Gottschalkia purinilytica: one gene and its partner. The protein of the gene in region 2 interacts with the protein of the main gene of each other region in a pairwise test. Links are inferred from orthologs where the notes say so. Each region holds a gene or a part of one and is shown on either strand. Other genes may lie near its edges.

Region 1 (12,955 bases), on a different replicon or contig from region 2:
TTTCTTAGTTGGTATAGTTGTATTTCTTTCTATAAGCTTTGTAAATACTCCACCTAAAGTTTCTATACCTAGTGAAAGTGGAGTAACATCTAATAGTAATAAGTCTTTTACTTCTCCACTTAATACACCTGCTTGAATAGCAGCACCTAATGCAACTACCTCATCAGGGTTAACTCCTCTATGAGGATCTTTACCAGTTAAATTCTTAACTGCTTGCTGTACAGCTGGTATTCTTGTTGATCCACCTACTAATATAACTTTATCTATATCTGCTGGAGTTAATCCTGCATCATTTAAAGCTTTTTTAACTGGATCTAATGTTCTTTGAACTAAATGACTAGTTAATTCTTCAAATTTAGCTCTTGATAAATCTATATTTAAGTGTTTAGGTCCTTCTTGTGTAGCTGTAATAAATGGTAAATTAATATTACTTGACATTACACTTGATAACTCTTTCTTAGCTTTTTCTGCTGCCTCTTTTAATCTTTGAAGAGACATGTTATCATTTCTTAGGTCAACACCATTTTCTTTCTTAAATTCTTCAGCTAAGTAATCAATTATTGCTTGGTCAAAATCATCTCCACCAAGGCTATTATCTCCACTTGTAGAAATAACTTCAAATACTCCATCACCTAACTCTAGTATCGATACGTCAAATGTACCTCCACCTAAGTCAAATACCATTATTTTGTGTTGTTCTTCATCTTTATCTAACCCATAAGCTAAAGATGCAGCAGTTGGTTCATTTATAATTCTTCTAACATTTAATCCTGCTATTTTTCCAGCATCTTTAGTAGCCTGTCTTTGAGCATCTGTATAATAAGCTGGAACTGTGATAACTACATCTGTAATAGTTTCTCCTAAGTATGCTTCAGCATCTGATTTTAGTTTTTGTAGTATCATAGCTGATATATCTTGAGGAGTATATTCCTTTCCATCTATAGTATCTTTATGATTTGTACCCATATGTCTTTTTATAGACGCAATAGTTCTATCTGGATTAGTAACAGACTGTCTTTTTGCAGTTTCCCCTACTAATCTTTCTCCTTCTTTTGTAAATGCAACAACAGAAGGTGTAGTTCTATTTCCTTCAGTATTAGCAATAACTATAGGTTCTCCACCTTCCATAACAGCAACACAAGAGTTTGTAGTACCTAAGTCAATACCAATAATTTTACTCATATTAATTCCTCCTTCTTATGTAATTATCTATTTAGATACCATTACCATACTTGGTCTAATGACTTTATCTTTTAATTTATATCCTTTACCTAATACTTGTATTATTGTATCTTCTTCATGCTCATTACTCTCTTGCTGAGAAACTGCATAGTGATAATTTGGATCAAATTTTTCATTTAAAGCCTCTATTTCTTCTAAACCATGATTTTTTAGTATATCAATGAATTGTTTGTATACCATTTCCATGCCTTCATAAAGAGCTTTATTTTCATCACTACACTCTACTGATAATGCTCTATCGAAATTATCTAATACAGGTAATATTTGAGTTAATAGGTTTTCAACTGCATATGCTATTGTTGATTCTTTTTCTTTTTCTACCCTTTTTTTGTAATTGGTAAAATCTGCTTGTAGTCTTAAGAACCTATTATTTAATTCTTCCATATCCTTTATACTATTTTCATACTTGCTTTTTAGTTCTTGAATATTTTCATTTTCATTAGCTTCTTTTATTGTAGCTTCTAAATTGCTATCTGCTTCTTCACATATCTCATCTTCTAGTTCATCATTAACCAAATCATCTTTTTTTGTAATATCTTCATTACTCAAAACATTCCCCCCTCGAAATTCTTTATATAGGTGCAAGATATATCTTACACCTATTACTCTGAAAGATAATTTTTAATTATCTCATTTAAATCTAAAGACAGTGATTTTACAGCTGTTATTACTCTCAAGTAATCCATTCTCGTAGGTCCTATAACTCCTATTTTGCCTATAGTTTTTCCATTTATACTATAGACTGCTGTTATGACACTACAATCTTGTATCTCTTCATAAATATTCTCACTTCCTATGGTTACTTGAACGTCACTAAATTCACTATTTATCAGCATATCCATAACACTATTTTTATCTTCAATAAATGATAAAAATTGTTTGGCTTTAGATATATCATTATATTCTGGGAAGTTAAATATGTTAGTAACACCATCGAAGTATATTCCCATATCTTCTGTATCTTCTAAAGATTGTAGTATTACTGGCATAATGCTACTAATAGAATATTTAAGTTCATACATTTCTCTAATTAGTCCTTCTTGAAAATCGTATCCTATATCTTCTATAGTAAGTCCTTTTAACTTTTCATTTAGGAAATTAGTCATGACATTTAAATTATCATAAGATATATTATCATTTGTTCTAAAAACTGCATTTTTTAGTATACCTGAATCTGTAACTAGAACTGCTAGTATTTTTGAATCATCAACTGGAACTAATTGTATACGTTTAATAGAACTTCTTTTTATTTGAGGAGCTATAGCTAATGACGTATAATTAGTTATACTAGCTAATATTTTTGCTGCTCCTTGAATCAGTTGATCTATTTCTCTTCTTCCTTCTGTTAATTTATCTTTTAAGTCATTAGATAATATTGATCCTATATCTAATGATGTCATGAGCTTATTAACATATAGTCTATATGCTTTATCTGATGGAATTCTTCCCGCAGAAGTATGAGGCTGAACTAAATAGCCAAGTTCTTCCAAATCAGACATCTCGTTTCTTATAGTAGCAGAACTAACTCCTAAGTCAAATTTTTTAGATATAGTTCTAGATCCAATAGGCTCTGCACTTATTATATAACTCTGTATAATAGCATGTAAAACTTGTAACTTCCTTTCATCAAGCATCATACTAGCATCACATCCTGTAAGGCTTTAATCCTTTTATTAGCACTCAGTAGTATAGAGTGCTAATATTTATGTTTTTAAATTATCATTGTTAAATTATTTTGTCAATACCTTTTTTAAAGATTTATAAGCTATTTAATCTCATTTACATTGTTTTTTAAGGAAGTACCTCCATAAAAACAATATTACATAAATCTAATCCTTTTTTAGTAAGTTTTACATTATAATCATTTTCTTCTAATAATCCTTCTTCGATAAATTTGTCTAATTTTTTACCTAATACATCTCTTATTGTAATACCAAATCTCTTACTAAAATATTCTTTATTTATCCCATGTATTAGTCTAAGTCCTAATATTATATATTCTGCAATTTCCATATCTTTATCTATGAATTCCTTCTCTTCTTCGTATATTGGAAGTTTGTTCTCATCTATCATTTTAAAGTATTCTTCAAATTTTTCTGTATTTCCATATCTATAAGAATTTATATTTGAATGAGCTGATAATCCAACTCCAATATAAGGTTTTACTTTCCAATAGATGATGTTATGATTACACTCATATCCCTGTTTTGCAAAATTAGATATTTCATATTGTTTATATCCATTTTTCTCCAACAATTCTATTGCTCCATGATACATCTTTCTCTCTACATCTTCTTCTGGAAGTCTTAGTTCATCTTTTTCATATTTAACATGAAATGGTGTTCCCTCTTCTATCTTCAAACTATAATATGATATGTGTTTTATATCTAATTTTATAATCTCTTTTAAAGTTTTGATGACGTCTTTATATGTTTGATTTGGCAAGTTAAACATTATATCTGTATTTATATTTTCAAAACCTTGACTTCTAATTAATTCATAGGTATCAAGAAAGTCACGAGTAGTATGAATTCTACCTATTTGAGTTAATAAACTATCATTTAAAGTTTGTACCCCTAAACTTATTCTATTTATTCCTAATGATTTATATACTTTTAGTTTTTCAGTATTCAAAGTTTTTGGATTAGCTTCTAATGTAATCTCTTTCAAATGTGATATATCTGCATTTTTATATATGTGGTTCAATATATCGTAAATATATTTTTCGTCTATAGCTGAAGGGGTTCCTCCTCCAAAGAATATCGTTTTTAAATTATATCCCTTTAAATCATTAATATACAAATCAAGTTCTTTTTTTAAATACATAATATATTTTTCTACTAGATAGTTTTTATTTACATGAGAATTAAAATCACAGTAATAACACTTACTTTCACAGAAGGGTATATGAATGTAAAGTCCTAAGTCTTTCTTTTCCATGTTCATTAATTTCTTTATCTCTCCTTTTAAAAAATGCACACTTTAAGTGTGCATTTTTTTACTTATCATCATATTTAAGCACTGCTAGAAATGCTTCTTGAGGAACTTCTACGTTTCCTAGCTGTCTCATTCTCTTTTTACCCTCTTTTTGTTTTTCTAGTAGCTTTTTCTTTCTACTAATGTCTCCACCGTAGCATTTTGCCAGTACATCTTTTCTTAATGCTCTTACTGTTTCTCTTGCAATTACTTTTCCACCTACTGATGCTTGTATAGGTATTGCAAATTGATGTCTAGGTATAACATCCTTTAGCTTTTCTGCTATCATTCTTCCTCTTTCATAAGCCTTATCTTGATGTACTATAACAGAGAATGCATCTACTAACTCTCCATTTATAACTATATCCATCTTTACTAAGCTTGATTTTTGATATCCTTTTAATTCATAATCTAAAGATGCATATCCTTTTGTTTTTGATTTTAAAGCATCAAAAAAGTCATATATAACTTCATTCAAAGGAAGCTCATAGTTCATAGTAACCCTGGTCTGTTCCATATACTCCATATCCTTGAAAGTTCCTCTTCTATTCTGACATAGCTCCATTATAGCTCCTACATAATCTGTTGGAGTCATTATAGAGACATTTACAATAGGTTCTTCCATATATTCTATTTCCGTTAAAGGTGGTAGATTCGTAGGGTTTTGTAGCATTATCTCTTCCCCACTTTTTTTCATAATTCTATATATAACACTTGGTGCAGTAGTTATTATATTTAGATTAAATTCTCTTTCTAATCTTTCTTGAATTATTTCCATGTGTAATAGTCCTAAAAATCCACATCTAAATCCAAATCCTAGGGCTACAGAGTTTTCAGCTTCAAACGTTAGTGACGCATCATTTACTTGCAATTTTTCTAAAGCTTCTCTTATGTTATTATAATCTTCTCCTTCAGCAGGATAAATCCCACAATATACCATAGGAGTAACTTTCTTATATCCTGGTAATGGTTCACTTGTTGGATTATCTGCATCTGTTATTGTATCTCCCACTGTCGCATCTTTTACATTCTTTATACTTGCTGACACGTAACCTACTTCTCCAGCTGATAGTTCATTAACTTGTATTTGTCTTGGAGCAAATACACCTACTTCTGTAACTTCAAACTTTTTATTCGTAGCCATCATTTTTATTTCCATACCAGGCTTTATAGTTCCCTCTACTACTCTTATTAGTGCAACAACACCTTTATAATTGTCATAGTATGAATCAAAAATAAGAGCTTTTAAAGGATTATTTTTATCACCTTTAGGAGATGGTATCTCATTAACTATACTCTCTAATACATCTTCTATATTTAATCCTTCTTTTGCAGATATCAATGGCGCATTTGAGGCATCCAATCCTATTACATCCTCTATCTCTTGCTTTATTTCATCTGGTCTAGCACTAGGTAGATCAATTTTATTTATAACTGGTACAATCTCTAGATCTTGATCAAGTGCTAAATAAACATTGGCTAAAGTTTGTGCTTCTATTCCTTGAGCCGCATCAACTATAAGTATTGCACCTTCACATGCTGCTAGACTTCTAGAAACTTCATAATTAAAGTCAACATGTCCTGGAGTATCTATAAGATTAAGATAATATTCCTTACCATCTTTAGCTTTATATATAAGTCTTGTTGTTTGCAGTTTTATTGTTATTCCTCTTTCTCTCTCTAAATCCATGTTATCCAATAACTGATCTTGCATTTCTCTTTGTGTTAAAAGACCTGTTTTTTCTATAAGTCTATCTGCAAGTGTAGATTTTCCATGATCTATATGAGCTATTATCGAAAAATTCCTTATTCTGTTTTGTCTATCCTGTGTCATATTTATCCTCCTTGATAAATGGAAGTACTAATACTAAACAATTATAGCATAATAAAAAAACAGTTAAAAGACCAGATTAATCTGGTCTTTTATTTATTTAATATTTTATCTTTATATTTGTCAACTATATCTATTACATTTTCTCCAGCAGATTTAATATTATTTATTATGCTATTTATAATTTCTTGATCTATAGTATAATCCTTACCAAACAGTTGAATAGTATAACTATCATCTTCCAGTTTTATCCCATAGATTTGTTGTTCCTTAGTATCAGTCATATTTCTTAGTATATCATCTAATAGGCTAAGTCCGAATATAAGACCTATTACTAAAGCTAGTATAAAAAAAACTTTTAGCTTATTTTTGCTTTTCTGACGTTGCTTCCTTTCATATCGTTCCATTCTAGTTCCCATAATAATCACCAAGATTATTATGAGCTTTTTAAAGATTTTCTATTCTTTAGTTATTCAATGAGCCAAATCTGTTTAAAGGAAAATATCTATATGATGCTTTTTCTTTTATAGAGTTAATAGGAACGGTACCTAACATTCTACTATCTTCGCTAGCTAATCGATTATCTCCTAGTACAAACACATGACCTTTTGGAACTTCCCAGATATTTTGTTCCGAATATGTTTGAACACCCTTTTTTATGTATTTTTCTTTCAACTCATTGTTATTAACATATACTTTTCCATCTTTTATTTCTATTTTATCACCTGATATCCCCACTACTCTTTTTATGTATCTTTTTCCAGGCTCTGTAGGAGCATCTAATACTACTATATCTCCTCTTTTTGGTTCTCCTAAAGAATATGCTAGTTTATTAGTGAAAAGTCTATCATTATCATATAATGTAGGATACATAGATTGTCCTGATACTTTTGTATTATTAAATAAAAACATTCTTACAAATAAACCTACGACAATGGATATTGTTATACATTTTACCCATCCTTTTATTTCTTTTTTCATTTTTCCATTAAATATCATAATCCCCCTCCAATTGTATATGACTTAATTAATAGTAACTTATAAATAAAAAAAGAAAGATATATATATCTTTCTCTATTAGTATTATTTTCCCTTTATGAAACATAATCATTTATATTTCAATTTGGTTACAGTAATTATAAATTATATTTTATTTTTTTACTTATAAAGTGATCCAAATCTATCTATAGGAAAATATCTATATGATGCTTTTCCTTTTATAAGATCAACAGGAATTAATCCTAAAGCTCTACTATCTTTACTAGCCCCCATTTGTCTATTATCTCCTAGTACAAATACACTACCTTTTGGAACTTCCCACATACTTTCATCCGAATAAGTATAAGCTCCTTTTTCGGTATAATCTTCTTTTATCTCTTCTCCATTAACATATACTTTACCATCTTTTATTTCTACTTTATCTCCTGCTACACCTATTATCCTTTTTATATAGTCTTTATTTTTATCATCTGGTGCTTTTAATATAACTATATCCCCTCTTTTTGGTTCTCCTAAAGTGTATACTATTCTATTCGTAAATAGCCTATCATTTTCATGTAAAGTAGGATACATAGAACTACCCAAAACTTTTGTACTATTAAATAAAAAAGTTCTTATAATAAATGCTATTACTATTGATACAACTATACATTTTATCCATTCTTTTGCTTCTTGTCTTGCGCTCATAGTTACCCCCTCTTATCATCAACGTGTTATAAAATCCATTATACCATTTTTTATGAAGAAAAAGAAAGACGACTTATATCTTTCTTTGTTCATTTTATCTATTTTTTTACATTATTCCTGTTTTATATCTGTTATTACTTTGTTTAATATCTCTCCTAATAGTTTTCCACTTTCCTTAGCTTCTTCTATAGTGTTTAAGTTACTTCCCACTTCTATTAGTGCAGAATAATCACTAACATATTGATTAAATTTACCATAGGATTTTACTGTAACTCCTCTACATATTCCAGGATACATTTGATTTGCAACTTCTTTTATATATCTAGCAAATTCTAATAATTTATCTTTATTAGGATTTTGTGGTCCAACTACTAACGAAAATGTAGCTACATCTTTTCCATTTACTTTTATTTTAGATCTTTCCTTAATTTTTGCAGCATATTGAACATTTTTCTCGTCTACTCCATCTCTATGTATATCAAGGAGTACCTTTAAATTTTTATTCTTATTTAATTCATCTTTCACAGTTTCCAAAGATCTTACATATGATTTATTAAAAGATGGTGTATCATGATACATATCTATATGTTTCAATTTATGTCCTTTTTCTTTTAAGACTGTACCTACTATTTCACCTATAGTTAATATATTATATTCTCTCCTAGTAGAGTGAAAGTTTCCTTCTGTAGCTGGTAAAAAAGATTCTGTTCCATGTGTATGGTATATTAAAATATAAGGATCTGCATCATTTATTTTTATAGAATTAGGCTTTTGTCCAGAATTATTGTCTTCTGTTGAAGTTATTTCTACACCTTCAGTCGATTCTGCGAAATCTTCAACAAAAACTATATCTTCATATTTTTCATTCTTGATATTTTTATCAACAGTTTGAATTTTTCTTTCATCATCTACTAGATTTAATATTGCAGGTAACTGACTTTTTAAGTATTTTTTTGGTTCGAAAAACCTAGAAACTTTAGATATAACATAATCAGTTGTAGATATAGTCTCTATTTTTCTATCTTTTTTATAATTTTCTTCAAAAGCTACATTCATATAAGCATTACTATCTATAAGTAGCCTCATTAAAATATTACTTAATTTATCATTAGATTTTTTATTACTATTTAGTTTAGTCTCTTGTTTTGTTTCTTTTTTTAAATTTTTATTTTCAATTGATTTGTTATCTGCGTTGTTTTTAGAATTGCTAAAAGTTGATACTGTCTCCTCTTGTCCAACATTTACTTCTCTATTAATCCCCAATCTCTCTGTCTTTGTAATTTTTTTAATTAGCTCAAATCCTAATGCTAAATTTGCTATACAAAGAACACATATTATAATAGGTATTAATCCTTTAGTATTTCTAATCTTTCTAATCACATTTAACACTCCTAACTTTTTCTAAAGTGTTTTAAAATTATATAAGATTATATTCTTGTCTTATTAATATTATGATTGATTTTAAATCAAAAAAAATCACAGCTGAAAACTGTGAATTTTAGTTTAAATATCTATTTACATCTTTTAGATCTATACCATGATGTAATGAAATATTTATTGCATTTGCAACTACCTGTGAAAGGTCATTTATCATATCATCTATTTCTTTTGGAGTTACTACTATGTTAGGCATAAAAGGAGTCAAAACTTCTTTTATAAGTTCATACTTATCTTGTGAGTTTAATTGTTCCAATATTTCATAGAACTGAGTTCCTGCTTCTGATTGTTTCTTCATACTTCCTATTATTAAGTCCATCGTGTCACTTACCATAGTAGCAGCATCTACAACTGTAGGTATTCCAATAGCTATCACAGGAACTCCTAAGTATTCTTTATTTAAAGTCTTTCTCTGATTTCCAACTCCAGATCCTGGACTTATACCAGTATCCGTTATTTGTATAGTAGTACTTACCCTATCCATTTTTCTGGAAGCTAGTGCATCTATTGCAACCACTACATCAGGATTAGTTTTCTCTACTATACCTTTTATAGTTTCGCTAGTTTCTATTCCTGTAAGCCCCATTACTCCAGGTGATATAGCAGAAACATTTGACATAGTTTCATCTTCTGTCTTTTCATATGCTTTAAAAAAATGTCTAGTTACATACACTTTTTCAATAACTTTAGGTCCTAATGCATCTGGTGTTACATTCCAGTTTCCTAATCCTACAACCAATGACTTTGTCTGTTTATCTGGTTTTATAATTTCCTTTAATTCTTTAGATAATACTTTACTAATCTCATCTTTTAAATCTTGATCAGCTTTCTTAAGAGCAGGAACTTCAATAGTAGTATATATTCCTATAGGTTTTCCCATTTTTTCTGCTCCTGATTCATTTAGAACCTTAACCCTTGTTATTGAGTAATTTTCTTCTTCTTTTTTTTCGACTTCTACCCCTGACACTTCCATATTGTTACTTTCTTTATATAACTCTCTAGCTTCAACTGCTAAATCTGTTCTAACTTGAAACATTTATCTATCTCCTCCAGTTAGTTTTTGATAAAATATCATATTAAAACTATGTATAAGTTTTTCATATATTAATTTGTGTTTTTTATATATTTATTATTCCTAAACTGTATACTTTTTATATTTATTGTTAATAAAACAAATAGCATATTTTCCTTGCATTTTATCAGTCTTCGTGATAAAATTACCTTTGTTAATTGCATTCGAAGGGGGTGAACCTGTTGGCAAATATAAAATCAGCTAAAAAGAGAATTGATGTTATCAAAGTTAAAACTGGTATAAATAAGTCAAGAAAATCTGAAATCAAAACTTATATAACAAAGTTTGATAACGCTTTAGAAAACGGAAATCTTGATGAAGCTAAAGGATTACTTAAAATTGTTGAGAAAAAACTTTCAAGAGCTGCTGCTAAGAATACTATTCACAGAAATGCGGTTTCAAGAAAAATTAGTCGTTTAGCAAAGAAATTAAACGAAGCTATATAGTTTCCGTTAAATAAACGAACTTCGGGCAGTGCCCGAAGTTTTTAGTTTATTTTCTTTATCTTATTAGAAATCTCTACTATCAATATTTCTATACCTATCTTACCATCTACCTTTCCTGTCTTTATGTTCTGATCTAGTTCCATACAGGCTTTTAATATATTAGTTAATTCATCACTATTAAAGTTTCTACATTGAGAAGTTAGCTTTTGGACAACAAAAGTATGTATACCAATTTTTTGAGCTATGTTTCCTTGACTATATCCTTTTTCATTCAACAACTTAGTCATAAGTAAGAGTCTGAATTGCCTAATAACCATATGTAATATAACTTGAAGTGGTTCATCTTCCATTATCATTTCGTTAAATACAGATAATGCATTAGAAGAATTTCTTTGTCCAATAAAATCTACAAGTTTAAATATATTGTTTTGTAAGGATTTTGTTATCATTTTATCTATATCTTCTTTAGTTACTTCCTCTCTTTCTCCCATATAGTTACATATTTTAAATATTTCATTTTCCAGATCATATAGAGTTTTATTAGTGTTAGTATCAAAATAAGATGAACACTGTATAAAATGAATCAATACATTCCTTACAAGTTTTTTATTGTTCTTCTTAAATATGTCTATCACCCATTTATTCAATTCTTCATCTTTGAGCTTATCCAGTTGTACTATTAATCCTTCTTTTTTTATACTTTTAACTATCTTTTTTCTACTATCTACTTTATCTTCTTTTATAATAAAAACTAGGCAACAAAAGTCACTTATTTTTGGTATGTATTTAATTAAATCCTCTTCACCACTAAAATTCCCTTCTTTATTTCCACTTTTAAAGCTAGATAAATCCTCTACTACTACAATCTTTTTATCCGCCATAAATGGAAGTGTCTCGCAAGCATTTATTATCATATCAGAACTTATAGACTTGCCATCCATATGTATGTAGTTTAAGGACTCAAATGCCTTGTCTATATATTTATTTTTTAATGTGGATAATAACATATCTTTTAAGTACATTTCTTTTCCAAAAATCAAATATACTTTCTTCAGCTCATTTTTTTCTACATCTCTTAAAAAGTCTTTATAACTCATATAAGCACCTCATCATCTATGTTTATCTTATCTAAATCACTTAGTTTATAATTATATATCATCACTATCCATATTATCATATACATAGATATAATTCCTAAGTCTAATATATAACTTTTAAGTACATCTTCTAGAACTGGTTTTGATTTTAAATAGTTTTCTATTTTAAAATCATTTTCTGATATTAATACAGTTATAAGTCCCATAGTATCATTTCTATATAATTTTATCTCATGTTTCTCATAATTCTCTAAGACCTCTTTATTAGGATGTCCAAAATTATTTTTTCCCACTTGAATTATTCCATATCTTGGTTCGAACCTTTTTATAAATTCTTCAGTTGATGAAGTTTTACTTCCATGATGTGGTATTTTTATTATATCTACTTTATGTTTATAATTTATTTTTACAATATCCTTTTCTTTTTCCTTTTCTATATCACCAGTAAATAGAAGTGATTTATTATAAGTTTTTAATATAAAAACCAAGGACATATTATTTTCATTTTTAAAGTTAACATCCTCTTTCCTTTCAGGACTTAGAATATCTATTGCACTATTTTTATTTAATATAATTTTATCATCTTTTTTTATTAGTCGTATAGGAATATTATGCTTTGAGGATAATTTAATAATATCTCTGTAAAGTTTGTTATTTTGGCTTTTATATCCTATAAATATATTTTTTATTTTTATATTCCCTATTAAAGATAGTAGTCCTTCAGCATGATCTTCATGGAAATGACTAATAAATACTCCATCTAGAGAATTTATTCCATTCTTCTGTAAATAGGGAAGCACTATATTCTTTCCAACATCAAAATTATTTAAAATACTTCCTCCTGTATCTATAAGTATATTTTTATCTTTTAATCTAACAATACAGCTATCACCTTGTCCTACATCTATAAAGTCAATAATAGCATATTCTTCAATTAAATAATTAGTAGATACTATAAATATAATTAATATTAAATAATAATTTATTATACGTATAAACTTTCTGTTTAAAAAGTCAGTCTTAATAATATTTAGAGCTATACAAATTAAAACATAATACATTATCATCTCTATAAAATTAGGTGAATGAACAATTATGTTATAACTTAAATTATGTACTAAATTCATACTCTTTGTAAATATAACTAGCAATATATTTATAAAATATC
Region 2 (12,903 bases):
AGAAAAGACTTGTTTTAGCTTTTTTTATTGCCTGATAATAATATATAGATACATAGTAAAAAGTAATTATAGGAAATATTGAAATTGTAGTCCTAAACGACTTTACAGTTTCCTTTAATATCTCTTTTTCTCTTAAGAAACTTCCTATTATCTGTGGAGTAAATAACATCATCACTATCCAAATTCCCACAGATGTTATAAAAGCTAGCTTAGTAGTCTTTTCTATTACTTTTTCTAGTTTCTTATATTCTTCAGCACCATAGTTATAGGCTGCAAGTGGTTGCATACCTGAACTAATTCCAAGCATAGTTATATACATGAACATTGATACTCTGGTTATAACCCCTATCATAACAATAGCCTTATCTCCACCAACAGATAGAAGAAGATTGTTTAAAATTCCTATAACTATAGCATCTGAAATTTCTACTATAAATGTTGAAAATCCAACTGCTACAATAATCTTAACTATATTTAAATCAAATGATAAATTAAATTTTAAATTGATTTTTTTAGCTACCTTATACATCTGGTAAAATGCATATATAAATCCGATTATTTGAGAAACCACAGTAGCTATAGCTGCACCTGCTATTCCTATATCTAATATCCCAACCAATATATGGTCTATAACAATATTGATTATAGCTCCTATAGATGTAGCTATTAAAACTATTTTAGGATTTCCTAAAGAATTTAAGATATATCCAAATATATTAGTAAATCCTAAGAACAAAGATCCGATTAGTACTATAGTAATATATTCTTCTGCTAAAGGATAGATTGTACTACTTGCTCCCAACTTTGATATTATAAACTCTTTAAATACAAAGACTATGATAGGAAGTAAAATAAGAGTTACTAGTCCTAAAAATATTGCATTCACAATACTTTTATTCAGTCTTTCAAAGTTTTTAGCACCATAGGATCTAGCTACCTCTGTAGCAGTTCCCACGCCTATAAGTAACGATAATGAAAGCATTAATCTTTGTATAGGAAAGGCAATACTCAAAGCTCCTATGGCATTAACCCCTACATATTTTCCTACAAAGAAGGTATCTACCATATTATAAAGTTCTCCTACTAGAAGAGTAATAACTGCTGGTATAGAAAATTTCAGGAGTGCTTTTGTAATGTTCTTTTCCTTAAATACTCCGTTCGTCGTAATCATGACTATCACCCCATTTAAGTTTCTTGTGTCATTTATAGTATTTAAGAATCTATTAAATGAACTTTGGGAGTATTCTCATATAAAAACACCATATATAATATTATACAGTGTACTTTTTATAAATAAAATCTACATATTAAACTATATTAAGGGACATATTTAGGTACTAATAAATATTTATCTTTTGTCCAATAGAAAAAAGCACCTCTAGTAAGGTGCTTTTTGTACTTTTTTGAATATAATCATTGTGGCCCCACTTCCAAACATCTTAAAATTTATAGGAAATACATTACTCTTCTTTGCATGTTTAATATCTACTTTAGGAAATGACATATATTCTATTAATTGTATTTCTTCATCTTTTAATTTCTTAGATTTACCCATAGATCTCCAAATTCTATAGCTAGAGCCACTCTTTTCATCTACTTGATATTTTATAACTCTATAATCATCTATTAGATTTTCTATATTGAGAAAAAAATGTATTTCTTTATTTACATTTTCTTTACCTTCATTAAAAATAAGTATTTGATAATCTTCGTCATTACAAGTTAATATATGATTTTCTCCTTTAGATATGATCTTATCTCCTAATAGACTTGCAAAATACATACTATAATACGAAGGTTTCTTTACTCCTTGATAACTTAATACTCCATATTCTCCAGAGAATAACTCTTCTTTAAAATCTAATGCTTGCATATAAAAATCATCATTCATAAAATTTTTAAACGTATATGGTAGCATATATTCTGTATTATATATATCATTGATTTTGTCATCATAGATAATACTCCTATTACTGAATTTTATTCTATCATCTAATGACTTATCGTATTCAAATATCCACTTTTCTACTTCTTCTGACGAAAAATTTTCTAGTATAGAATCTATATTAGATAAAAATATGTCTTCCTCATCTTTACTAATTATTATATAAGGCGTAAGGTCTAATACCTTTAGTTTTTTTACACCTTCTTCAAACAGTCTATAATTTCTGTTTTTAAAACAATCTTTTATAATTAAGTACTTAAAATTCAGCAGTTCCTGTATAGATTTTAAATTTTTAAATATATCTTCTATTAACAAGTAATGAAAGTTTCCAAAATATAGCTTTTCTAAATAATTTTTATCTAGTTTTTTGCCCTCGTCAGATAAGTTTAAGTCTATTTTTATAATTTCTTCTTCAATGTTATATCTTGAGTATTCAGCTAAATAGTCTTTTAGGTAGTCTAATGATAAATCTGTAGAATATTCTTTTACTTTCTTTATTTCTTTCAGTTCTTCTTCTGTTTTTTTATACTTTTTTCTATATTCTTTCGGAGTCATTTTATAGTGTTTTTTAAAATATTTATTGAAGTATCTTATGTGAGAAAATCCCAGTTCTTGAGATATTTCTGTTAGTGTCTTATCTGTATCTAAGAGTAATTTTATAGCTTCTTCTACTCTAGTTAAATTTAAAAATTCATTAAAACTAATTCCCACTGTATTTTTGATTTTATAAGATAAATAATGTGAACTTAGATATTCTTTTTCAGCTATTTCTTGAAGACTTATTTTATTTTTAAAATTATTATATATATATTTTACTATTCTATGATATCTTTGAAGCTGCTCTTCATCATCTTTTAATTCTTCTTTCTCATACATAAGATAATGAAAATGATTTATTAGATGATATAAGAGATCTATTAAAGTTTTATTTATAAATTCTTGGTAATTTTCTCTCTTTTTTATGCTCTCTAGTAATAATATTGCTACAAATTGTTTCAATATAATATATTCTTCAGTATTTTGTATATTTTCTTCTGATGTATCTGCATAAAAAAACATGTTTTTCATATCAGCATAATACTTATCAAAAAAACTAGGATTTATCTGAAGTATTAATACCAAATTTTCCTCATCACTATATATGCGATGAGCTTCATCAGCATTTACCATTTCTATCTGTTCCGCTTTTACTTTGTACGTTCCTGCCTCTATATTTAAATATATACTTCCTTTCAATACGAATATTATTTCAAGAGCATTATGCCAATGTATGGGATATTCTCTTATATCACTTAAGCTTATGTGTATAGGAAGATTATCTGTGTACCTCACATATTCTCTTCTCATTTTTTATTTTCCCCCTGTGTATTTTCTCTTATATTTATTATATCTATATATACTAAAAAACAAAATGCCAAAAGACAGAAGGGGGTCTTCTGTCTTTTGGCTTTGTGATTTTAGGTGATATAACTTTTTGATATTGGTTTATTTATTCCATTCACATGGAACTTTTATATAAATAATTGACCGGGTAAGTCAAATTATTTCAAAATTATTCTACTCCCACTCAATAGTAGATGGTGGTTTCGATGTTATGTCATAAACTATTCTGTTTACTCCATCAACATTATTTACTATCTTATTTGAAACTTTTTCTAGTACTTCAAATGGTACTCTAGCCCAATCAGATGTCATTCCATCTGATGAATTTACCGCTCTTAGAGCTATAGTATGACTATAAGTTCTTTCGTCTCCCATTACTCCAACACTTTTTATGTTTGGAAGAGCCGCAAAGTACTGCCATATATCGTTTTGAAGTCCAGCATTCTTAATTTCTTCTCTAAAAATCCAATCTGCTTCTCTAACTATATTCAGCTTTTCTTCTGTAACTTCTCCTAATACTCGTATTGCTAATCCTGGTCCTGGGAACGGCTGTCTGTTCACTATTTCATCTGATATTCCAAGTTCTTTTCCAACTTTTCTTACTTCATCTTTGAACAAAGGTCTTAGTGGTTCTATAAGCTTAAAGTCCACATCTTCTGGAAGACCTCCTACGTTATGATGACTTTTGATAACAGACGCTTTATCAGTTCCACTTTCTATAACATCTGGATATATAGTTCCTTGAACCAAATAATCAATTTGGCCAAGCTTAGATTTTTCTTCTTCAAATACTCTTATGAACTCTTCTCCAATAATTTTTCTTTTTGTTTCTGGGTCAGTAACCCCTTTTAATTTTTCTAAAAATCTATCTTGTGCATTAACTCTAATTAAGTTCATGTTGAACTTTTCCTTAAAGTTTTTCTCTACTTCGTCACCTTCATTTTTTCTTAAAAGCCCATGATCTACAAATACACAAGTTAAGTTAGACCCTATGGCCTTATGCACTAATACTGCTGCAACAGATGAATCTACACCGCCAGATAGTGCACATATAGCTTTCTTATCTCCTATTTGTTCTTTAAGACTTTCTATAGTTTCCTTAGCAAAATGTCCCATGTCCCAGCTTGGAGATAATTTACAAACTTTATATATAAAATTATTTATAATTTCTCTTCCTCTTTCTGTGTGTTCAACTTCTGGATGAAATTGAACTGCATATAGATTTCTATCCTTGTCTCTCATAGCAGCTACTGGACAAGAATCTGTTTTAGCTAAAACCTCAAATCCTTTTGGTAGACTATCTATGAAATCTGTATGACTCATCCAACATAAGATATCCTCGTCTATATTTTCAAATATTCCATCTTTGATTAATATTTCAAGCTTAGTTTTTCCAAATTCTTTCTCTTCCGCTCTAGTAACTTTTCCATCAAATACTTGAGCCATAAGTTGACCACCATAGCAAATTCCAAGTATAGGAACACCTAAATCGAATACTCCTTTATCACATTTTGGAGCTTCATCTGAATATACGCTTGCTGGTCCGCCTGAAAATATAATCCCCGAAGGATTCTTTTCTTTTATTTTATCTAGAGAATAGTTACAAGGAATTATTTCGCAATATACATTGGCTTCCCTAACTCTTCTAGCAATTAATTGGCTATATTGACCACCAAAATCCATTATCAGAATAAGTTTATTATCCATATTTTGCCTCCAGACTATCTTTAGTTATGTTCTACAAAAAAATACACATTCAAGAGTGGAATGTGTATTTTGGGTATCAAAAATACAAGTTAGTTCCACCCATAGTCAGACAATTTACGGTTATCTGGTAGAGACTCCCTAGCCTTATTCTAGGGTATATATGAGCCATAACGATAATATTTTTTAACAGTTTTTCCTTTTTATTCAGTTAACAAAAGTGTAACTTATAGTCCCACTTTTGTCAAGAAGTTTTGTTTATTTTTTAAATCTCAATATTTAAAGTTATGTCAACTTATCCATTGTAAATAAAAAAATACACATTCGAGAGTGGAATGTGTATTTAAGCATAACAAAAATACATATTGATTTCCACTCATAGTCAGATAATTTACGGTTATCCGGTAGAGACTCCCTAGCCTTATTCTAGGGTATATATGAGTTGTAGCAACTTTATTTTTTATTTAATATTAACAAAGCTCAATAATGTTAATTATATGTCTATTTTTAATTCAACAATTCTTTACCCTTTAAAAAGTTTTAATTTGTCGCAAAAATTTCGATAAAAAATAAAAAAACACACATCCGAGTGGAACGTGTATTTTGAACGACAAAAATACGAGTTAATTTCCACTCATAGTCAGATAATTTACGGTTATCCGGTAGAGACTCCCTAGCCTTATTCCAGGGTATATATGAGCTATTAACAAATTTAATTTCTTTAATCGATTAACTATAGTTTATATTATAGTTAATATGTTTGTCAAGCATTTTTGTTTTTAAAATTTTGTCACTAAGATTGTTTTATGTAAACCATTTAAAATTTTTTTAATTATCAATTATAAAAAAGTTTTCTCATTAAATATACTTTTTAACTATTAATTATTTTATTACATGATATCTCATATTTTTCAAGTTATATATTTCATTTACATAGAGATAATAATTATACAACAATTAATTTTAACTCGAAATGAGGGATTTTTATGTTAGATGAAAAATCTATAAGTTTAGTAAAAGAACAATTAAATAATGAATACGTACTTTATAAAAAATATTTAAACTATAGTAATATGATTTTTGATAGTGAACTTAAAAATATATGCTATGAATCAAGTCTTAAACATAAAGATAATTATCAAAGCATAGTTTCGTACTTAGATTCACTTAAAGGATAAGAGGAGTGATTTTATCTATGTATGTTTATAATCTTTTAACAGAGAAAGATATGCTAAATGACCTCATTTATTCAGAAAAATATATATCAAATTCTTATAGTAGTATTGTTTTAGAGTTACCATGCCCAGAACTTAGAAAAATACTTTTTAGATGTCAGTTAAATGTACAGAGTATTGAGTCTAATATTGAAAATGCTAGAAATGAAAGAGGTTGGAACCTTAACTCATTATGTAAACTTAGTTCTTATTCTTAATATTTATAACTTTCACGTTTAAACTATTATAATTCACAAAAAAGCTCCTATATAAAACTTTAAAAGTTTTACATAGGAGCTTTTAATATAAACTCATTGTCTTAAATTAATTTTATATATTCATTTTTAATTATTTCTCTAATTAGTCCCTATCAATTTCAATTATTCTTCCTGTATCAGCATTTATTTTAACCTCATATACTCCATAATCAGTAAGAATTTTAACTTCATAAACCAATAAACCATTTTCAGTATCTAATTCAGCTTTTATTACTCGCCCCGGAACTTGTCTTAGAGCGATTCGAATAGCTGTTTCGATATCTATACGATAGTTGATCCAGTAGTCCCATGTATTATAGTAATACCTCAACATATACACCTCCCTCTTTTGCATTTATACAACTATTATATTCAAATGCAAAAAAGTTGGTGCTTTCGAATCTCATTAAATAAACTATTTTGTAAGAAAGTATTAGATCAATTCTAAGGCTCATTTTTAATTTTTAAAGCTTCTTTATACATTATCTCTATATCAATTTGCATAAATATGCTACTATACTTTTAGAAGCTAATATAAGTCTTGAATAGTTTTAAAAAAATTTGCCAACCAAAAGTCATCCTATATTCGCAAATGGTTGGCAAATCTCTTTTATAAAGTTATTCAAATGTTGGTTTTAACACCTTTCACCACTTGATTTATTACATCATTGGCATTCCGCCAGGCATTCCACCGCCCATTTCTGGTACTGATTCTTCTTCTATATCAGTTACAGCACTTTCAGTAGTTAATACCATTGAAGCTACAGAAGCAGCATTTTGTAAAGCTGATCTTGTAACTTTAGTTGGATCAACTATACCAGCTTCGATCATATTTACATATCTTTCATTTAATGCATCAAATCCAATTCCTTGTTCACTTGCTTTTACTTTTTCTACTATAACTGATCCTTCTAGTCCAGCGTTTATAGCTATTTGCTTAACTGGTTCTTCTAATGCTTTTAATATTATTTGGATACCAGTTTTTTCGTCTCCTTGTGAGCCTTCTAGTAACTTTTCTACAGCTTTACTAGCATTTAATAATGCTGTACCACCACCAGATACCATACCTTCTTCAACTCCAGCTCTTGTAGCAGCTAAAGCATCTTCTATTCTTAACTTTTTCTCTTTTAATTCAGTTTCAGTAGCTGCACCAACTTGAATAACTGCTACTCCACCAGATAATTTAGCTAATCTTTCTTGTAATTTTTCTTTATCAAACTCTGAAGTAGTTTCTTCTAATTGAGCTTTTATTTGATTAACTCTATCTTTAATATCTGATTCTGCTCCAGCACCGTTTACAATAGTTGTGTTTTCCTTATCAACTTTAATAGTTTGAGCAGTTCCTAAAAGGTCTAGTGTAGTTTCTTTTAAGTCATATCCTAATTCTTCTGAAATAACTTCTCCACCTGTTAAGATAGCTATATCTCTTAACATGTCTTTTCTTCTATCTCCGAATCCTGGCGCTTTAACAGCAACACAGTTAAATGTTCCTCTTAATTTGTTTACAACTAATGTAGCTAATGCTTCTCCTTCTACTTCATCAGCTATAATTAATAATTGCTTACCTTGTTGTACTATTTGTTCTAATACTGGTAATATCTCTTGAATATTAGTTATTTTTTTATCTGTAATTAAAATATATGGATTTTCTAATTCTGCAACCATTTTTTCAGTATCAGTTACCATATATGGTGATAAGTATCCTCTATCAAATTGCATACCTTCAACTACATCTAAAGTAGTTCCCATTGATCTTGATTCTTCAACTGTTATAACTCCGTCTTTACCTACTTTTTCCATTGCTTCTGCTATTAATTGTCCTATTTCGTTATCATCAGCTGAGATAGATGCAACTTGAGCAATAGCGTCTTTAGTTTCTATTTGTTTTGAGAATGATTTTATTTCTTCAACTACAGCTCCTACTGCTTTGTTTATTCCTTTTCTTAAAATCATTGGATTTGCACCAGCAGCAACATTTTTAAGTCCTTCTCTAATAATAGCTTGGGCTAATAATGTAGCTGTAGTAGTACCATCTCCTGCAACATCATTTGTCTTAGTTGAAACTTCTTTTACTAATTGTGCTCCCATATTTTCAAATGGATCTTCTAATTCTATTTCACGAGCTATAGTTACACCATCATTAGTAATAAGTGGTGATCCAAATTTTTTATCTAAAACAACGTTTCTTCCTTTTGGACCTAAAGTAACTTTAACAGTATTAGCTAACTTATTTATACCTCTTTCCATAGCACGACGTGCTTCTTCGCCAAACTTAATATCTTTAGCCATTATATTCACACTCCTCAGTTATTTTAAAATTGTAAGTACATGATATTAATAATAAAATTATATGATTTAAAATTATTGAACTACTGCTAATACATCAGCTAATTTTACTATTGTATATTCTTCTCCATCTACTTTGATTTCTGTTCCAGCATATTTTGAAAATATAACTTTGTCTCCTACCTTAATTTCATCTTTTTTCTTTTCGTCATTAGTAATTCCTGCTCCAATAGCAACAACTTCAGCGATTTGTGGTTCTTCTTTTGCTGTACCTGGAAGTACTATACCACTTTTTGTTTTTTCTTGAACTTCTACTTTTTTGATAACAACTCTGTCTCCTAAAGGCTTAACGCTCATTAAAAACCCTCCTTAGATATATATTAAATTTAAGTATATTTAACTGCTTTTTTTCATTATTAGCACTCACCTTGATAGAGTGCTAATCCTTATGAATATTATGTTACTTAATAAATAGTCTCTAATCAAGCTTTTTTTTTAGATTTAAATGATAATTTAAAGGTTTTATTTTAAATTAATATCAATTTTCTTCCTATTATACTTTATTGCTTGATTTTTCTTATGTTCCTATGTTTAAGTAACTAAACTATATTTTGCCCACTTTTCATTTTATTAGACTAATGCATAATACATTAATATTATTATTAAAGATGGTATCATATTCCCTATCTTTATTTTCTTTATATTTAAAATATTAATTCCTATGGCTATTATAAGTAATCCTCCTAAAGCCGATACTTCATTTATCATTTGAGGAGTAAAAAAGTCTTTTACCATTGAAGCACTAAGAACTATAAGTCCTTGATATATAAGTACAGATATTGATGAAAAAGCTACACCTATTCCCAAAGTAGAGCCAAATACTATTGATGTCACTCCATCTAATATAGATTTAGCATAAAGTGTATCATGACTCCCTTTAAGTCCACTCTCTAGTGAACCTACTATAGACATAGCCCCTACACAAAATATTAATGTAGTAGTAACAAATCCCTTAGAAAAGCTTCCTCCTTCCTTAGAAAATTTTTCTCCTATCCAATCTCCAAGATTGTTTAGCTTTTCTTCTATGTTTAGCATCTCTCCTATAAGACTTCCAATTACTATACTTATAATTATAGGCAACATAGATTTTGTTTTTATAGCACTTGTAATTCCTATTAATATAACACATAATCCTATTCCATTCATTACAGTTTCTTTATACGATTCCTTTATTAAATTTTTAAATATTAATCCTATAAGTCCGCCTATACAAATTGATATAGAGTTTACAATAACCCCTAGCATGTACGTTATGTCTCCTTCCATATGTAATGATAATCACTAAATCTTTATTTAAAGAAAAAACTTTAGGTATTACCTAAAGTTTTTTAAGATGAAAGTAACGTTCTATCTGATAATAGTCCTTGTGTCTTCTCAAAGTTAGAAAGTAATTTTTCTACTGTTAATTCTTGTTTTTCTTCACCACTTATATCTAGTATAACATTTCCTTGGTGCATCATTATAACTCTATTTCCTAAGTCAACTACATGTCTTAAGTCATGAGTCACCATGAGTGTAGTGACACTATCTCTATTAACTATTTCCTCAGTCAGTTCTATTATTCTTGCAGATGTTTTAGGATCTAGTGCTGCTGTGTGTTCATCTAGTAAGAGTAATTTAGGCTTAGACATAGTAGCCATTATTAAAGATAAAGATTGTCTTTGTCCACCTGATAATAATCCTACTTCTTGATCCATCTTATTTTCTAAACCTAGATGAAGTTCAGATATAAGTTCTTTAAAATATCCTATATTCTTTTTAGATATACCTTTTGTTAATCCAAAATGCTTTCCTTTATTATAAGCCATGGACATATTTTCAAGTATAGTCATTGAAGGTGAAACCCCAACAGAAGGATTTTGAAACACTCTAGATATAACTCTAGTTCTTTTATACTCTGGAAGTGATGTTATATCCTTTCCATCTAAAGTTACAATTCCATCATCTATAGGAAGAACTCCCGATATAACGTTTAAAAGTGTAGATTTACCTGCTCCATTACTACCAATGATAGTTATAAAATCTCCCTTTTCCACTTCTAAGGAGAAATCATTATAAAGTACATTTTCATTAGCTGTATTTTTATTAAAAGTCTTACATAGATTTTGAATTGAGAGCATTCCCTTCACCTCCACTTCTAGTTTTCTTTCCTACAAATAAAGCTTTAATATCTTTACCTCTATTATTTATCCCTAAAAATATTATAACTACGACAGCTGTCATAAGTTTTAAATCCGTAGGTGATGAACTCTTTTCTAATGCAAATGCTGTAGCTAATCTAAAAATAATTGATCCAAATAAAACTGCTGTTGTTGCTTTAAAGAAAGTTAACCTTTTAAATATGGATTGTCCTATGATAATTGATGCAAGTCCCATAACTACAATACCTGTTCCCATACCTGCATCTCCAAATCCTTGATGTTGGGCAAGTATTGATCCAGCTAATGCAACTAGAGCATTTGAAATCATAGTTCCCATTATCTTAGCTTTTCCTATATCTACTCCTAATGAAGTAACTAGTTGAGGATTGTCTCCTGTAGCTCTTAATACAAACCCTGACTTAGTAGATAAAAATAAGTCCAATAATAATTTAGCTAAAATAGTTATTATTATAATTATAACTATACTGTTTATATTATATGAAAATATAGTTTTGGCACCCATTAAAGGTGTATTAGGCTTGCCCATTATCCTTAGATTAACTGAGTACAATCCTGTCATGACAAGTATCCCAGATAAGAGATTTGTGATTCTAAGTTTCACATGAAGAACTCCTGTAATAATCCCCGCTATAGCACCTGCTATAGTAGCCAATATAATGGCTAAGAAAGGATTCATTCCACCAACTATGCAATATGCTGTTACAGAAGCTCCCAAAGGGAAGCTTCCGTCAACAGATAAATCAGGAAAATCTAATATTTTATATGTTATATAAACTCCTAATACCATTATTCCATATATTAAACTTTGTTCTAAAGTACTAATCAAAAAACTACTACTCACCCTTGCCACTTCCTATCATTTGTGCTTTATTTTTTATATCTTCTGGTAATTTGATTCCTAATTTTCCTACAGTTTCTTTATTAATAACTGTAGAAGTTTCTTTTGTTGTTTGCATAGGAAGGTCTTGAGGTTTTTTACCTTCTAATATTTCTATAGCCATAAGCCCTGTTTGATATCCTAGTTTACTATAGTTAATACCATCTGTAGCTAACGCGCCATCTTTAACTTGCCCTTCTTCTGATCCTATAATAGGAATTTTCTTGTCAATAGTCTTTGAATAAATTAAAGGCATAGAAGAAACTACTATGTTATCAGTTGGAACATATATAGCATCTATTTTTCCTATAATAGAATCAAGTACCTGAGCAACTTCATTTGTTCCAGTAACTCCACCTTTAACAATTTTGAATCCAAATTTCGGTGCTGCTTTCTCTGCATCTTTTAATTGTACTTCTGAGTTTGCTTCACTAGTGTTATATAATATACCTATATTTTTGGCATTTGGAACTAATTTTTTTAATAATTCAAATTGAGTATCTATTGATAATGCATCAGAAGTTCCTGTAACGTTGGTTTCTGTTTTTTCTAGACTCTTTACAAGTTTTGCATTTACAGGATCTGTTACTGCTGTTATTAATACAGGTATGTCTTTCTTAGCTTTTTGAGTGGCATTGTATAATCCTTGTGCCGATTGAGTTCCAATACCTAGTACTAAGTTTTTATCTTGTGAAACAAAACTTTGTGCTATATTTTCAGATAAAGACTGGTCACCTTGAGCATTTTTATACTCTACATCTATTTTATCCTTATATCCTTTTTCTTCCAAAGCTGCTATAAATCCCTCTCTAGCGCTGTCTAAGGCTTTATGTTCCACTATTTGTGATATACCTATCTTTATTTTTCCGTTGTCCTCTTTACTACTTTTTGATTTAGAGCTAGTATCTTCTGTTTTTGAACAGCCTGCTAATAGAGATCCCCCTAAAACCAGAGCTAAACTCAAAGATACTATTTTCTTACCTAGCTTTCCTACCATTCTACCATCCTCCTATTT

What was found.
Region 1: the proteins of groL (region 2) and grpE interact in binary tests that used the Escherichia coli proteins (3 or more experiments, as listed by UniProt). The link is inferred for Gottschalkia purinilytica from one-to-one orthologs.

What each region holds. Positions count from the first base shown.
Region 1 is NZ_LGSS01000003.1:120,781-133,735, forward strand. The notes cover bases 1-2,943. They hold grpE (nucleotide exchange factor GrpE), read right to left. Parts: upstream 1,792-2,943; coding sequence 1,210-1,791; downstream 1-1,209. Other genes in these bases: dnaK (molecular chaperone DnaK), read right to left, coding at 1-1,182; hrcA (heat-inducible transcriptional repressor HrcA), read right to left, coding at 1,845-2,879. In the rest of the region: radical SAM family heme chaperone HemW, read right to left, coding at 3,034-4,188; lepA (translation elongation factor 4), read right to left, coding at 4,241-6,052; CLPU_RS03965 (hypothetical protein), read right to left, coding at 6,142-6,468; lepB (signal peptidase I), read right to left, coding at 6,515-7,048; lepB (signal peptidase I), read right to left, coding at 7,208-7,735; spoIIP (stage II sporulation protein P), read right to left, coding at 7,847-9,115; GPR endopeptidase, read right to left, coding at 9,234-10,208; rpsT (30S ribosomal protein S20), read left to right, coding at 10,427-10,690; holA (DNA polymerase III subunit delta), read right to left, coding at 10,732-11,787; CLPU_RS04000 (DNA internalization-related competence protein ComEC/Rec2), read right to left, coding at 11,784-12,955. UniProt on the Escherichia coli protein: Participates actively in the response to hyperosmotic and heat shock by preventing the aggregation of stress-denatured proteins, in association with DnaK and GrpE. It is the nucleotide exchange factor for DnaK and may function as a thermosensor.
Region 2 is NZ_LGSS01000002.1:38,279-51,181, forward strand. The notes cover bases 6,479-9,369. They hold groL (chaperonin GroEL), read right to left. Parts: upstream 8,793-9,369; coding sequence 7,164-8,792; downstream 6,479-7,163. Other genes in these bases: CLPU_RS02040 (PepSY domain-containing protein), read right to left, coding at 6,607-6,837; CLPU_RS02050 (co-chaperone GroES), read right to left, coding at 8,865-9,146. Also shown: CLPU_RS02015 (MATE family efflux transporter), read right to left, coding at 1-1,171; CLPU_RS02020 (helix-turn-helix domain-containing protein), read right to left, coding at 1,379-3,292; guaA (glutamine-hydrolyzing GMP synthase), read right to left, coding at 3,503-5,035; CLPU_RS02030 (hypothetical protein), read left to right, coding at 6,019-6,210; CLPU_RS02035 (spore coat protein), read left to right, coding at 6,228-6,464; CLPU_RS02055 (DUF554 domain-containing protein), read right to left, coding at 9,420-10,094; CLPU_RS02060 (ABC transporter ATP-binding protein), read right to left, coding at 10,178-10,969; CLPU_RS02065 (ABC transporter permease), read right to left, coding at 10,944-11,852; CLPU_RS02070 (ABC transporter substrate-binding protein), read right to left, coding at 11,845-12,885.